DNA from 2 places in the Filifactor villosus genome. Region 2 is predicted to be linked to the other one. Evidence: a T-box and tRNA genes for the amino acid it is inferred to sense, from the RefSeq annotation. Region 2 holds a T-box; the other holds one or more tRNA genes.
The links. The T-box of region 2 lies ahead of serS (serine--tRNA ligase). A T-box ahead of a tRNA ligase gene usually reads a tRNA of that ligase, here a tRNA-Ser.

Region 1 (8,108 bases), on a different contig from region 2:
GTATATTTCGTTTGAAATGTCAATATTTCTTTTTGCGCCTTTCGAAATACCGGAGAAACCTCTCACTTGAAATAAATGTTGATTTGCCTATTGAAGTTTTTAGATGTTGCTTTTACAATATTCATAAGAGGCTTTGTGTAATAAAAAAACTTAGGGCAATTTCCTTATCTTTCCAAAAAGTAGCATAACTTGATAAATGAAGTGATCGAAAATCAATGTTCTTCGGGCAACACATTTTCGAAAACGAGAACTTGACAGGAGTTGTGTATCTCGAAAAAGAAGCGATCGGGCGGTACCTTTTAATACTATTCTTCCTTTGAATTGTAGATGCAAATAATCTGTGACCCATAGAAGATAAATTGATTTTTCATAGATTGAAAAATAGTATAAGATAGTTCTTTGAAATTCCATACAAGCAAATGGCAGCATTTTTGAAATTCATTCAGATGATTACGGGATTTATATAGGTATGGCCCATTCGAAAAAATGCAGTGAACGAACCTTCATACAAAAAATAAAATTCTTGGAAATGTTTGTTTTGCAAGATTTCTGTACTGTATAAAATAAAAAAGATATGATTTTGTGCAACGTTGCCCTACTATTTGTTTGAGTTGTCGGTATGTAGAAGATGAAGCGGCGTTTCGCTTGCGAAACAGCTATGCCTATCGGACGATAGCGGTATATGGAAGTAGCGACCTGTTTAAACGAAGTATATACAAGGAGGAAAATATGGGTTTTGTATTTGGAGGTTCTATTCTTCTATTCATGGCATTTTTCATCATAGTGACTTCAATCACGATGGGGATCGCTATCTTTGTTGTGGTCAAAAATATGCAGGAGTTTAAGCGTAATCAAAATTCTCCGGTGAAAAGAGAAGCCGTCATTGTCGTAACTAAGAGACAGGGAGTTCGCTCAGGAGGAAACAGTCCTGCCTATACTTCCTACTATGTGACCTTTGAAGATAAAGAGGGCAAGAGGAGCGAGTTTAGAGTACCTGCCAAAGAATATGGATATTTGGCGGAAGGAGATATCGGAATCTTGGAATATCAAGGAACAAAGTATCTGCATTTTGAAAGGGAAGATAAGATCGCCCTGCAAAAGGGTGCAGAACGACAGGGGGTGTAATTTTCTTACGGTTTGTATGACACTTCGTTAGGGAAACGTCGTACAAAGGCGAATAATTGATTTTTCTTTTTGACCGTCGGTTTATTTCTTTTAAGGAAATATCGTACAAAGGAAAACTTCCGATTTTTCTTCGATTTTATAAAATACAAAAGTTTCTTATTATTAATATCTTTAAGAATGATATCCTTTATATAAACTTGGATTTATGCTGATTTTTCAAATTATGTGGTGTTTCCTCGCATAATCAAGAAAGGGCTTTTTCGGGCGTTGAATTTAGAATGGAACGAGTAAATACAAAAACCTCCTTTCTGTATAAGCAAAAGAGGTTTTTGGTGCTTTTATTCATATTCTTCCAAAGCTGTCTTAATAGCCAGACAAGCGTTGTAATTGCGTTGGCTCTTCATGTCGTTTCCTAGATCTCTTAACTCTCTTTCAGAAAGTTCGTTTTTTAATTTGAGTCTTAGTACATGAGAATATGCCATCAGTTTTGTTCCGTTCGTATGTTTTATTCTTGCACATAATTCATAAACATCCATTGCTTGAGCTTCATTTTGATACTCTTGCATATTTTGTATGCCTTGTTTCACGCTGTTTGTAAGATCTGAGAATAATCCCATCCCTATTATCTCTCCTTTACCAAGTCGAATTCTTTTTACTAGCTTCTTTAGCTTTTTCTCTACTTTCTTTAGCGCTTTCATACTTTCGCTTTGCTAAACCATAGTTGTAGTCGCCCTCTCCATTTTTTGCTTTTGCATAGTGTTGACTTGCTTCTTTTTCCATTCTTTTTGCTCGATGTTCATGCATCTCTTGAGGATTTTTAAAAAATGCCATAATTGAAACTCCTTTCACTAGAACTTATATATTTTTCATATATTATATACTTAAGAAATATATGGTGTCAATAATTTTTTGGGAAATTAAAAAACGATAAACTGGATATCACAAATTTTGAACGAAAGAAGAGAAAATATCTTGCAAAACTTAAAAGAGTATGATAAGATAAACGAGTTATGAGTTGAGGAGAGGTGTCCGAGTGGCTTAAGGAGCACGCCTGGAAAGCGTGTATACGGGGAACCGTATCCGGGGTTCAAATCCCCGTCTCTCCGCCAGTATATCATTCAAAGAAGGAACTGTGCTGAAAAGTACAGTTCTTTTTTTATCTCTTGAGGGGAGAAAGTAGAACGATGCTTTGACAAAAGTATGGCTATATCCCCTTCAGTCATCAAAATAAAGGATTTCAGGTATGAAAAAGTCAAAATCATCAACATCAATCAAAGGAAATGTTATGTTCGGCAATTCGTGAGGATAATATCAAACGGAAAACGGCATAGAGCCTTCAACAAAGTGCTCAAAACTTCTCCTTCCATACCTTCAAAAAAGCTTGTTTCCGGAATCCCTTCTTTGCACGGACGAAGAAGGGGCGTTGCAGAAAAGAGGCTTCAGTGCGTCCTCAATTCTTATATTTTGCGGAAATGAAAGCGTTTTCGACCTGATATTGTTTTGTAACTCGCTATGGATTGAAAAAAAGAAAAAAAGTGTTATAATAAAGGCAATAAATAAAATGGGAGGGAACGTATATGGACGATGGCGCCGGGAGTTTGTTACAGAATTTTTTAAGACCGCCTCTGGGCATTGTAGCAAACGGAAAAACGTTTCGTAGAGATACGAGTGTGGAAGATGATAATGTGAGAGAAGGTATTATCACAGCGATCATCGATAATGAAAATGCCGTTGTGACCGATCTTGAAAAAGATATGATCAAGAGGGTGTTGAGGTTTAACGAAACCAAGGCCAAGGATGTGATGACACCGAGGACATCGGCATTTACCATCGATGTAAATGAAGATATCGGAGAGGTGCTCGATCGGATCATTGAGGAGAGGTATTCGAGGATACCGATCTATGACAAGGACATCGACAACATCATAGGGGTGCTTCACATCAAAGACCTTTTCGCGCAGGTGAGAAAGGGTAACCTTGAGTTGATCAATATTCGGGGACTTTTGAGAGAAGCCTACCTCATCCATGAGTACAAGGCCTTGGATGAACTCCTGCTTGAGATGCAGAGAAACAGACAGCCGATTGCCGTGGTGATTGATGAGTATGGGGGTTTTTCGGGCTTATTGACCATGGAAGATATCTTGGAAGAGATTGTCGGAGATATCGCCGATGAAGACGATGAAGATGAAGAGATTCAAGAGATCACGAAGATAAGTGAAACCACCTACAAGATAGACGGATTTACCAATATACAGACAGTAAATGAAAAACTTTCGCTCAATTTGCCGACCGATGTCAATGAAACAATGGGAGGGCTCTTGTTGGAGGGCTTGGGTAAGTTGCCCGATAACCAGGGAGATCCTACGGGAATACAGATCGGAAACGTGGAGTTGAAGGCGATCAAAGTAAATGAAAAAAGAATAGAAACCCTCTTGCTCAGACTTAAGAGGGATTTGGTTTAGCTACGGTTTCAAGCTCCGCTTGATAACGGAACTTTGCCTGATGAATAGATGCTTCCAAAGTGAGATGTTCCGGTCGATCCGCTCTTTCTTTGGGAGCATTTTTGATTAAAACCGGCATTGTCAGGAAACGCTGAATCAATATCGCAGAATCCGAAAAATCGATGTAATACTATTTTTCAATAGAAGTATGGATATATCTATTTTTCGATGACGAAAAACTATGTTGTCTTCTATGGGTCAAAGATTGTTTATATCCACTATTCAAAAGAATAGTAGTATAAAATCAAGCTTAATAGTAGGAATGAAATTCTCAAAATGTTGATTTGACAAATCTTTGTATTTTATAAACTCAAAAAAATCAAGAACTTGGGGGTGTTCGGGCTTTCTATGCTATACGGATATATTGATATTTAGCTGTATTACACCTTTGTTATAAGTCAAAACAATCTATATTGCTGTCAGAATTACTATGAATTTCAACATGCCGATGTACCGGCACACGGGTGGGAATGAGCCTTACTTTCAAAAGGATACGGATTCGGCACGAACAGGCTTTCGATTCCTGATTTTTACGGAAGTTTTGCTCTCTGTGTGAGATGTGTGACAGATGCAAACGTATCCGTGTCGATGAAATCATAGACAAGACCTCTCATCTCTGTTACACTGGAGATGGCTTTGAAGGTCTGTGATTGAAAATCCATGCCAGACGCAGGCGAAGGGATCCACGTAAGTCTACTCAACAGGGAGCAGATGAGCATGGTGCGTTCTAGGAGTAAGCCCTGCCGACAAAAGAGTCGAGAGAAGAAAGTAGTGAGATGATATCAAGCGAACCTTCCGGCAGGCGAATGTGGGGGCAAAGATCAGGTCAGCTTCAAAGCCTTTTTTATAGCTTGTTTCCATATTGTCATTTAATTGTTTCCTTTTTGAAATCAAAGCGAAAAACAAGTGTGATATTATGATTATAATGGTGGATTGTATCATGTGATAGAAAATCAGAAAAGGAAGGTCCGCCTGAGCAGCTTCCCTGAGTTTTTAGGCAAACATACTTACAAACGGGAAAGACCCTCCATCCTTTAGAAAACATTGAACCTTTGTCAAGCAAAAGCATTTGAGATTTTTGTCTGCAAAACGGATTTCAGGTTGTTTTGTTGAAGGTTGAGGTATTGCCCTAAGTAAAAAAGACGAGTTTAGGAGGGAGAACGATGAAACGTAAAGCCATAAGAGTTGTACTTACCAGCCTGCTGATTATGGTTGTGCTTGTAACGACTGTCTTTGCGCAGAACAAAAACGGTACGAAAAACCCGTCGAACACACAGGACTTGAATGTCTATGAGACGATGAAGTTGACAACAAAGAATGATATTGACAACATCCATTCCAAGATCGTTATCACTGATAAAAACGGAAAACGAGTACCTTACATCGTCAACAACAATAAGAAGAAAGAATATTTGATTCTTCCTCTGTACAAAAACAGAGAAGAAATCAATATGAAAATCAATTTGAACCCCAAGGAATACGAGATAGAAAATACCGGTGAGATCGTTCACCTGAACGACAAACAGAACTTGAAACATTTGTCGAAGGCACTTGAACAAACGTATTCCCCCGCACCCATGGCAAGAGATTACGGTCCGGGTGTCGAGAGGCAGGAGCTTCAAAGAGGGGCGATGGTAACAAAGGAGGCTGTAAATTCCGCGGATGCCGGCGGAGCGGATTTCAGTACGACCAACACACAGGTAAAAGGTGTCGATGAAGCCGATATGATAAAGACGGACGGAGAAAGGATCTATTCCATCTTTGAACAGAAGGTCCGAATCGTAAAGGCGACCAAGGGAGTTCTCAAAGAAGAGAAGAGTATTGAGTTTCCTGAAGGGCTGCTGCCCTTGGAACTCTACGTCTCCAATAAGAAACTCAGTGTCATCCTGTCCGATTACAGAGGAGACTCGAAGGCGAGAACTACAGTCTATGTCTATGACTTGAGTAAGCCGGCATCTCCCAAGAAAATTCGCGAAACAACGCAAGACGGAGCGTATATCACTTCGAGAAAAGACGGGGATACCTTGAGGATTGTCACGCAAACTCATATGTATTCCGGTCAGATCGAGCCTATGATACCGGTCCTGAGAGAGAGTATGGAAGGAAAGAAAGAGACCTCTTCCGTGATCGCTCTCAATAAGATCATGATTTTCCCGGGATATCAAAGTCGTTCAATCGTAACGATAAGCAGTTTTCCCACAGATTCGAAAACTCCCGCCAAGCAGATTGCTTATGTAGGAGATGCACAAACCCTCTATATGTCAAAAAATACCATGGCGGTATCCTATGAGGTGTATCCTTGGCATCCGTGGGTCCCGTTGGGATTTGACGAGCCTAATCCTGAAGTTGAAGTTGTAACCGAAGATACGGCGGAAGGTTTGAAAGAAAAGATATCGACGGAAGTTGCCGTTCAACCGATCGTCGAGGATACGGGAATTAAAACGGTGATTAAGCGTTTCGACATAAAAGGAAGCAATATTTCTTATGTCGGAGAAAACAAGATAAGCGGGACCTTGATTAACCAATTTGCGATGGATGAATACAGGGGAGTTTTGAGGGTTGCCTATACAAACGGTATGATCGGAGAAACTTCCGTAGAGACCTTCGATAAAAGTATGAACAGACTGGGTACTCTGTCGGGACTGGCAAAAGGAGAGAGAATCTACTCGGTACGCTTTATGGGAGAAAAACTCTATCTGGTAACCTTTAAACAGGTCGATCCCTTCTTTGTCATCGATATGAAGAACGCATCTGCCCCGAAAGTGCTTGGATATTTGAAGATACCGGGATATAGCAACTATCTGCATCCGGTCGATGACACCCACGTCCTCGGTTTCGGTCACGATGTTAAAGTAACGGGCGAAAATGTTCGAAATGCCGGAGTTAAGATTTCTATGTTCGATGTGAGAGATGTAGCAAACCCCAAAGAATTGAGCAATGTAGTACTTGGCAAAGGCGGTTCCTATACTCCTTTGGAATATGACCACAAGGCTCTTATGTATCATCCGGACAAAAAGTACTTCGGTTTTCCTGTTGTATTGACTGACGAGATCCCGAGAAAGGACTCTTACGGAGGATGGATGGAACAAAGACAGGTCTTCGACGGAGCCTACCTGTATCAGATAGATCAGGGACACCGCTTGAAATTGAAGGGAATGGTAACACACAACAAAGAGGATCAGAGATTTGAACACGATTATCGCAACCGTATTCAAAGGCTGCTCTATATCGGTGATGTGGTGTACTCCATCTCCGAGAATAAGATTATGTCGACAAATGAGAAAGATATGAAGTTGATCGATATGTTGGAATGGAATCAAAAATAAGTCCTCCTTATTTTTGATAGATGTAAAAGCGGAGAAGCTGTCATAAGGCGACTTCTCCGCTTTTTGAATGGGGTGGGAATGAACCTCTTTGAGGCGGAGAGAAAACAGTGATTTTCAGAACGAAAGTCGCTTGGGCTCAAGGAAGGAAACCAAACCTTTTTAAACAAGTATGAAAAAACAAAAAATAACCGACACTTAAGGAAGTAATTATGCTATAATAAAAAGAGCTGTGAAAAGAGATGCAAGGCACAAGGAAACGATTGTATCTCATCGCCGGGGGTAAGGTAAACGATTAAGGGCGAGGTGAAAAAATGAGACTGTATAGCAACTATATTGTTTTGAAGGACAGTGTAGCCGAAGGAACTATCGAGATAGAGGGGGAGCATATCAAAGAAGTTCGGATCGGGGATAGACCTGAAGGGGAATTTCTCGACTGTACCGGAAAGTTCGTTATGCCGGGAATGATCAATATTCAAAGCCGGAACTTTGACCTTGGAGAGGCCGAACGCTATTTTAGTCAATATCCGATGCTTAGACAATTCAACCGTGTAGATCGAGCAAGTGCATTGTCGGGCATCACAACAGTCTATCACAGCATCGACATCGAAGAATTTCTCAGAGGCTATGATGGGGAACAGGCGGTTGAACGACTGAATAAACTACGTATCTATAAAGAAGAAAAACACCTCGTGGAACATAAGATCCACCTTAAGTTCAGAATCGGCGATATTCGCAATATCGAATTTATGAAACACTTGATCTCTAACGGATTGGTCGACCTCATCACTTATATGGGCAGTGTAAGAGGAGAACAGGAGTATTTTAAGGACGAGTACTTCTTGGAATATCTCAAGGAGAAGTTTGATATCAAGGACAGATTGGCTTGGGCCATTTTGGAGAGGATCAAAGAACGTCGCTTTGAAATAAATCAGGAAGAAATAGCTTATCGTTTCAAATATGCGGCCTCGGCGAGAATACCTGTTGCGACCACCAAGTACAGGCTCTCTGAGAGCATGGAGAAAAAATACAGTTCCAAGATTTCCATCATTTTGGATCCGGTCGAGCCGGAGGCCTTGGATTATGTTCAAAAGAATCATAAGTATGCCACCATCGATGCATCTAATCTCTGGGATCTCGATAAGATCTTAAACTATTC
Region 2 (8,108 bases):
TCGATTCAATGTCATTTCTTTGAATACTCAGTCCCGCTCTCTCCAAAAAATAAGGCATTGCTGTTACGGAAAGAAGACAGCCGACCAACACTCCTACCACGGTTGACAAAAAAACGGATTTCTTTGTGCCCATATCCATTCCTCCTTAATCCAAGATATATTTAGGGGAAACAAAATCTCTAAGAAGAATGCTCAATCTCACATCCTTATCGGTAATACCGAACTGTTCCATAACCGTCCGAACGACCTGCTCCGCCAAGAGAGGCCGATTGTTCTCCTTGCTCAAATGTGCCAAAGCGATGTTGGTAATGCCCGACTTGACCAGAGCGGTGGCAAGTTTGCCCGCATCGATATTGCTCAAGTGGCCGCTGTCGGAGCGTATCCTTGTCTTCAGAGCGTAGGGATAACTGCTGTACTTTAACAACTCATCGTCGTAGTTGGATTCGACTATGGCAAGGTCGGAGTTCATCAAAGCCCTTCCGACTTCATCGCTGACATACCCCAGATCGGTTGCAATCGCGATCTTTGTCTTCCCGTTCGTCACAACAAACCCGCAGGGCTCTAAAGCGTCGTGGCTGACTGCAAACGAACTCAACTGAAGATCTCCGATCGAAAAATCTCCCGAAGCCTGAATAATATGTCTGTTTTTATCCGCTATGGAACCGACGGTCTTTTCCATCCCGTCCCATGTTCCCTGTGTCGCATAGATGGGAATGTCATATCTTCTGCTCAGGATACCGACTCCCTTGATATGGTCCAGGTGTTCGTGACTGACGAAAATCGCCTTGATGTCCTTCAAGTCCTCCTGATGCTCCATCAGGTTCTTCTCTATCTTTTTGCCGCTGAGGCCTGCATCTATCAATATTTTTGTGCTTCCCTCCGAAACGAAATGACAATTCCCCGAGCTTCCGCTCGCTACGGAAATATACTGCATATTCTTCTCCTCTATTCTATTTCCTATTTTTAGGATAGCAATGTTTTGTGGTAAATCTTTAAAATTGCCCTTGTTCTTTGTATGATTTCTCACATAGGATTGTAGATTTCTTTTCACAAATAAAAACTACTTGTAAAAAGCGAGTTTCCGCTTTTGAAAAAATATTTCATTTGAGAATTATCATCTTGTAATTCATATCTTTTTAAATCTAGTATAAATAGATAGTCATTGTCATCCAAGGGACTCTTTCTTATTGTATCACTTATTTCAGACTTTGTATCCTATTTCGACAAAAAAAACCTTCGAGAACAACGATTTCTATCTTATCGTTGTTCTCGAAGGCGGTAGTTTGTCTCCCATTGAAGAGCGGAAAGTATCGAGTCTGCACATCTGCCCTGTCGGAGCGATTTGGACGGTCGAAGCAAGAACTGTTTTTGGACAATTGACATCTTCCATGAACCGGTTATTTCAAACGGACAACAGCATCTATCGCTTCTCGGCGATACATGTTTATCAGAGAGAACATCAACCGTTCGTTCGGTATAAACCGCTCGGCAGATCCTCGTACAAACGAAGGTCTACCTTCACAGCAGAGTATTGCATTTGTTCCACAAATTTATTTGATTATATCGACACCCATATAAGGTCTTAGAACTTCGGGGATCACGACACTTCCGTCTTCCTGCTGGAAGTTCTCCAAAATCGCCGCCACGGTACGTCCTATGGCAACTCCCGAACCGTTCAGGGTATGGACGTACTCCGGTTTGTCTTCTTTGCTTCTCTTAAATCTGATGTTTGCACGTCTCGCTTGGAAGTCCTCAAAGTTCGAGCAGGAAGAGATTTCCACATAGCGTCCGTAGCTGGGCATCCACACTTCCAAATCGTACTTGAAAGCTGCGGTAAAGCCCAAATCTCCCGAACAAATTTGAACCACTCTGTAAGGCAGTCCCAGTTTTTGCAGCACGGATTCCGCATCGTTGACCAATGTCTCCAGTTCATGATAAGACTCCTCGGGTCGAACAAACTTGACAAGCTCGACTTTCTGGAACTGGTGCTGACGAATCAGTCCTCTGGTGTCACGTCCTGCCGAGCCCGCTTCCGAACGGAAGCAGGGGGTGTAGGAGCAGTACTTGATATTCAAGTCATCGCCGTTTAAGATCTCATCTCTATGAATGTTGGTCACAGGCACTTCCGCAGTCGGAACAAGGTAGTAGTCCAAACCTTCCAACTTGAACATATCTTCCGCAAACTTCGGCAATTGTCCGGTACCCACAAAGCTTTTTGCATTGGCAATAAAAGGCGGCAGCATTTCCGTATAGCCGTTTTCCGATGTATGGGTATCCAGGAAGAAGTTGATAATGGAACGCTCCAGCCTTGCACCCAGATCCTTGTACAAGGTGAAACGAGAACCGGTGATCTTACTTCCCGTATTAAAGTCCAAGATGTTGAGATTGGTTCCGATATCCCAGTGTGCTTTGGGTTCAAATTCAAACTTCGGTACTTCTCCCCAAGTTCTGATCTGCTTATTGTCTTCGTCGGTCTCTCCGTGGATGACTTTTTCGTTGGGAACATTGGGGATCCTCATCATCTTATCGAGGAGTTCCTCTTCGGTATCCTTGACTTGCACATCGAGGGCTGCAATCTCATCGGATAAGCGTTTGAGTTCCTGCATCAACTCTTGTGTATCCTTGCCTTCCTTTTTGTATTGGGGGATCTGTTTGGACTTTGTCTTCTGCTCGTTCTTCATGACTTCCACCTTCTGCAAAAGTTCAATCCTTCTGTTGTCAAGTTCTATGACTTCATCCAACGAAAAATCTTTCTCTCCCCTAAGTGCCATTCTTTCTCTGATCAGTTCCAAGTCCCGTTTGATTCTTTTGATATCAAGCATTGTTATCCTCCTTTTTGTTAATAAAAAACCTTCGTTCCAATGCTGTTGCATTAGGACGAAGGTATAAATTCCGCGGTACCACCTAACTTGATTATAATCCGGCTCTAAAGAATTAACGCTTCTTTCACGTTTCGGTCTTCCCGAAAAGGCTCCGAAGCGGATTCTAAGACTTCCCCTGCGAATTTTCACCATCCATTCGCTCTCTGAAAGGTTCTTCTCTTATACTGCTCTTCTTCAACGCCGTTTTGCATACTATAGCACAAGTTTTCCGTTTTTTCAAGTTGTTATTCAAATTTTAAGAAAACAAGTCCTGACCCTCTACAGGTGCAGGTTCTGCAGGAACATTCGGTTCCGGCTTAGGTTCATTCTTTACTTCCGGCTCGGTAGGAGCGGTAGTGTCGGTTGGAGGTCCGGGTTGAAGTGTTACCGGCTCACTCGGATTTGTCGGAGTTGTGGGTGTTTGACCCGTGTTCGGATTCGAAGGCTTTTGCGCCGTACCCGGATTCGGTGCCGAGGCGGGATCCCCCGTGTTTGTTCCTGTCTGATCTGCGGGGTTTTGCTCCCCTCCCTCCACAACTTCCGTTGTTTGAGTTGTGGTAGGCTCTTCCTGTTGTTCCTGCTCCTCAAGAAGAGTATCCTCATGAACAATGTTCTGCTCCTCCGGAATCGTCTTGGTCGCCTTCTTCCCCTTCGACTTCTTACCTTCTCCTTCATGTTGTCGCTGAATCGCAACGATATCCAAGGTACTTCTCTTGTGAAACTTCTCATGTTCCCAATCGGAGTATTCCCCTGCAAGCATATATTTGATCTGATCGTTATATATCGGCTCATCCATCAGGAAGTAGGAGATATTTCCGATGTAGAGACTCTCTCCCGCCAACACGTCTTTGATAATATATTCCGGTTTCAGATTTGCAGCCGAAACACCCAGTTGCAAAATATCCTTTTTGCTGAGATCGGTCTCCACATTCTCATAGACTGTTTCGAGCAACTGTGGAATCTTTGTGATGGATTCGGGTGACAGGACCTTGTCGATCAAAGCGCCGATAAACTTCTGTTGCGCTTCCACCCGACCGAGATCTCCCGCCGTATATCCTTTTCGATATCTCAGATATTGCTCCGCCTTCCGTCCGTCAAGAAGATGCGTTCCCTGCTCCAAGTCGATGCGAAGAGGAGGTTTGATTGCATTGTCGGTATAGTGAAGGCCTCCGGGATGATCGATGGTAATTTCGACTCCGCCCACCTTATCCACAATTTGATACAGTGCCTTATAGTCTACGACCGCATAGTGATGAATCGGGATTCCCAACAGTTCTTTTACCGCCTGGATGGACAACTCCGGTCCTCCAAATCGATGAGCGTGGTTGATCTTCGTCGCCTTCCTTCTTCCCGGAAGCACCACCCTTGTATCTCTGGGGATCGACAGGATAAACGCCGAGTTCTTATTCGGATCCAAACTTACAAGCATCATCGTATCCGAACGCGGAATGTCTCCCTCACGATTTCTTTCGGGAGCATCCACTCCCAAAACGAGAATATTCGTCCTTTCCGTAATTCCTTCCTTCTTGTCGAGAACTTCGACGACTTCGGGTGTGATCTCTTCTTTTTTCTTTTTGTCATCGTGTTCCAGATATACCTTCGTACCTATCGTTCCAATGATCCCGACCGATAGTACGGTAATCAAAAAAACCTTCAAAAAGTGTTTCATATCTCATTACTCCCCGCAAATGAATAGCTCCATTATATCCTTGGAGTTATTTTTAGAATTCTGTTTTTCTACCTATTTATTCTACTTTTTCTAATAAACCTTGTCCATCTCTTTGAACATTTTTTACAAAAATTCCTGTTTTAAACTTCAATTCGTCGCTACTTTACACAACTTTCTTTAACGGCGATCCGCCGTTGTTCTCTCCCGGTTTTGTATTTCCCGGATGTACTGTTCCCCAAAGACCTCGATCTCACTCAAAACCCTCTCAAACCTTCTTCCTATTTCGCTCAAGCTGTACTCTACCCGAGGAGGCACCTCCGCATAGACCCTTCTATCTATGAGTCTGTCTTTCTCCAGCTGCCGAAGTTGTCTGGTCAAGACGGATCTCGTTACTTCCGGGATCCGTTTTTCGAGTTCACCGAAACGTTTGGTCCCCTCACTGAGTTGATGTAAAATAATGATCGCCCATTTGCCCTGCAACACCTTCTGCGTTGCCAAAAACGGACAGTTTCCGTAAAGCTTTTCCATAAAATTTCTCCGTGAATTCAACAATTGTATCTCAAACGCTACTATGTAGTATAAATACTCATACCTAATTTGTCAATCCCTTAAATCCATACTCTAGATCCAATGTACGGCATTGCTCCCTTCTTCTTTTTATCCTAAAGTTTGATCGAAGCTCTCAAGATTTGTCCATCTTCTGTTTACGAATCCCGTTCTTTGGTATAAACTTAGATGAAATGTATTTTTTAAGGAGGTTTTCAACAATGGAATTTAAAGTGAACAATCAATTGGAATTAAGTTCTTACGATGTGGTCGTCCTTCCTCTCTGCGAGGGCCAAAGTGTCGATCACAAAGAACTTTTAGATGTAGTGAAACCCTATTTGAACAAGGATTTTTTTGAAGCAAAAAAAGAAACGTATTTTACAATCTCCGCATCGAGTGCAGAGAAACCGGTACAGATCATCCTCGCAGGTCTGGGAAAAAAGGAAGAGGTGTATTTTGAAACGGCTACCGATGTGATCGGAGCAGGAGTAAAGCAAGCCGTATCAAAGAAACCCTCGCGTGTAGCCGTCTATCTTAACGAACTTTCCGACATCGTATGCTCGGACAAATTGAGCGCGATTGCAAAGGTAAGTGCTCTTGCAAGCTATCGTTTTGACAAATTCCTTTCTTCGAGCAAAGAAGCCAAAAAACTCGAGAGCCTTACCTTCATCGATTCTCATGAAGATGCTGAAACCGCAGTTGAGAGGGGGTATTCTCTTGCACAGTCGATTTTGATTGCAAGAAAACTCGTGGATGAGCCTGCAAACATTATGAAACCAAAAAAACTTGCCGAAGAAGCGACAAGGGTATGCAATGAGGTCGGCATTGAGATCAACGTTATGGGCCGCTCCGAAATTGAAGCTCTGAATATGAATGCCTTCCTGAGCGTTGCCAAGGGTTCGGACGAAGAGCCTCAATTGATCGTTATGAAGCATATGGGAGACCCCTCTTCTTCCGAAATTACCGCCTTGGTCGGCAAAGGCCTGACCTATGACAGCGGCGGCTACTCCATCAAACCCACCGACTCGATGATGACGATGAAGAGCGATATGGGCGGTTCCGCGGCGGTCATCGGCGCAATGCACGAGATCGGAAAGAGAAAGCCCAAGATCAATGTAGTAGGAATCGTAGCGACCTGCGAAAACATGATAAGCGGCCATGCCTACCTGCCGGGAGATATCCTCACTTCGATGAGCGGAAAAACCATCGAAGTGGTCAACACCGATGCCGAAGGAAGATTGACTCTTGCCGATGCAATTACCTATGCGATCGAAAAAGAACATGCCTGCCGCATCGTTGACATCTGTACCTTGACGGGAGCTGTCGTTGTGGCGCTCGGCGAGGAATATGCGGGAGTTATCACTAGAGATGACAACCTTTGGGATGATGTATACAAGGCTTCTCAAGCTTCTTTGGAGCCCGTTTGGCGTATGCCGATCAACAAGGCTTTGGAAGATAAGAACAAATCGAGCGTTGCCGATCTCAAGAACTCGGGAGGACGTTGGGGAGGTTGCTGCAGTGCAGGTGCCTTCGTCGGAGCCTTCGCTCAGGACAAACCTTGGATCCATCTAGATATCGCAGGAACCGCCTTTATCGAGACGGAAAAACCGTACTTGACAAAGGGCGGCACCGGTTACGGAGTCCATCTGCTGGCGGAACTCGTATCTCTTTGGGCGAAGTAAGTTCTTCGAAATTCCGCTTGTATTAGGAGAACCACGTATACAAAAAACCTCTTCTTTACAACATCTTTTTCTTAATTGAAAAAGTCATTTTACAAACCTCGGGAGTTTTCTTGGACTTTTTTGTAAACTATTGTCCGAATGCACCCTGTATAAACATTTTTTAAAGCGAAATCGAGCAGGAGGGGAAATTAAATAATTTCCCCAACCTCTCTAACCACCGTTCGTACCTCATGCACACGCTCTCGGAGAAGATTTTGTGACTTATTGGAGCGACTTTCAAAGAGATTTTTTGTTTTCAGATTAACCTATACATATACAGTCTAACGATTACTTTTATATTTGAAATTTTATAAATAATATTATCAATGAAATCTTGTTTTAGGGGTAGTTAAATTCGTTGATTTGGTATATTATAAAGTAAGTGATTATTTTTTTATGTACACAATTAATTCTATCAGAGCCCGGTTTAGCTTTGTATTTAAAAATATGACAAAAAAAGACGAATATCTCTGTATAGAATCGATTTATTGATCAAAAGGTAATACATCCGTTTTGTCTCCAATTGGTTTAGTTTGATTTTGAGATGATAAGTATATTATTTAATTGTTTTTTGATAGGTCAATACGCTCTTATCCTAAAGGAGGGATAACAAATGAACATCGGTATAGTCTTTGAAGGCGGCGGAGGTAAAGGTGCATATCAAATTGGAGCTTGGAAAGCAATCCGAGAATTAGGTATAGAGCCTTTTGTTACTTGTGTTTCAGGCACTTCCGTCGGAGCTTTGAACGCCGCGTTATTTTATAAGGGTAGTTATCAAATCGCAGAGGAAATCTGGAAAGGAATAACTAACGAAGATATTTTACATAAAAAGAAAATAGATTCTTTTGATAACGGAGAATGTCTTTTTTCACAAGAAAAACTGTCTCAATTGATAGAAGAAGCAGTGAGATGTCCTTCAAATAACAATACATGTAAGGCTTGTTACGTTACTTGTCGCAATAGAGACAAAGACGAGTATAAATACTTTAAATGGTCTGATGTTTATGATGTGGAATTTAAAAAGCGTATTCTTCTGGCATCTTCAGCAATGCCCATTGTTTTCGAAAGTATTAACATCGATGGTGAGTGGTATGTCGATGGAGGTGCTAACGGTGACAATATTCCCGTACGACCGCTTGAAAGGGAAAATCTGGATTATATTATCATACTTCATTTATCGAAAAATCCTGCAAATATAAGAAATTTCTTAGGCCAAATAATTGAAGTTTTCCCTTCAGAGAATTTGGGCGGTTTCATAGATGGAACCTTAGACTTTGACCAAAGATCGATTAGAAAAAGAATGGATCTGGG

Region 1: it has a tRNA-Ser gene. The T-box ahead of serS (serine--tRNA ligase) is inferred to sense a tRNA for this amino acid. The anticodon was not compared.

Annotation. Positions count from the first base shown of each region.
Region 1 is NZ_JBHSHL010000005.1:78,142-86,249, forward strand. Features, by position in the region: gene ACFO4R_RS01850 (DUF2500 domain-containing protein) at 730-1,125, shown strand; gene ACFO4R_RS01855 (hypothetical protein) at 1,464-1,742, opposite strand; gene ACFO4R_RS01860 (hypothetical protein) at 1,759-1,956, opposite strand; tRNA gene ACFO4R_RS01865 (tRNA-Ser) at 2,145-2,234, shown strand; gene ACFO4R_RS01870 (CBS domain-containing protein) at 2,703-3,587, shown strand; gene ACFO4R_RS01875 (beta-propeller domain-containing protein) at 4,790-6,952, shown strand; gene ACFO4R_RS01880 (amidohydrolase family protein) at 7,264-8,108, shown strand, end outside.
Region 2 is NZ_JBHSHL010000003.1:31,085-39,192, reverse strand. Features, by position in the region: gene ACFO4R_RS00665 (S1C family serine protease) at 1-133, opposite strand, end outside; gene ACFO4R_RS00660 (MBL fold metallo-hydrolase) at 146-934, opposite strand; gene serS (serine--tRNA ligase) at 1,551-2,822, opposite strand; T-box leader at 2,871-3,069, opposite strand; gene ACFO4R_RS00650 (LCP family protein) at 3,118-4,530, opposite strand; gene ACFO4R_RS00645 (winged helix-turn-helix transcriptional regulator) at 4,708-5,058, opposite strand; gene ACFO4R_RS00640 (leucyl aminopeptidase) at 5,298-6,758, shown strand; gene ACFO4R_RS00635 (patatin-like phospholipase family protein) at 7,411-8,108, shown strand, end outside.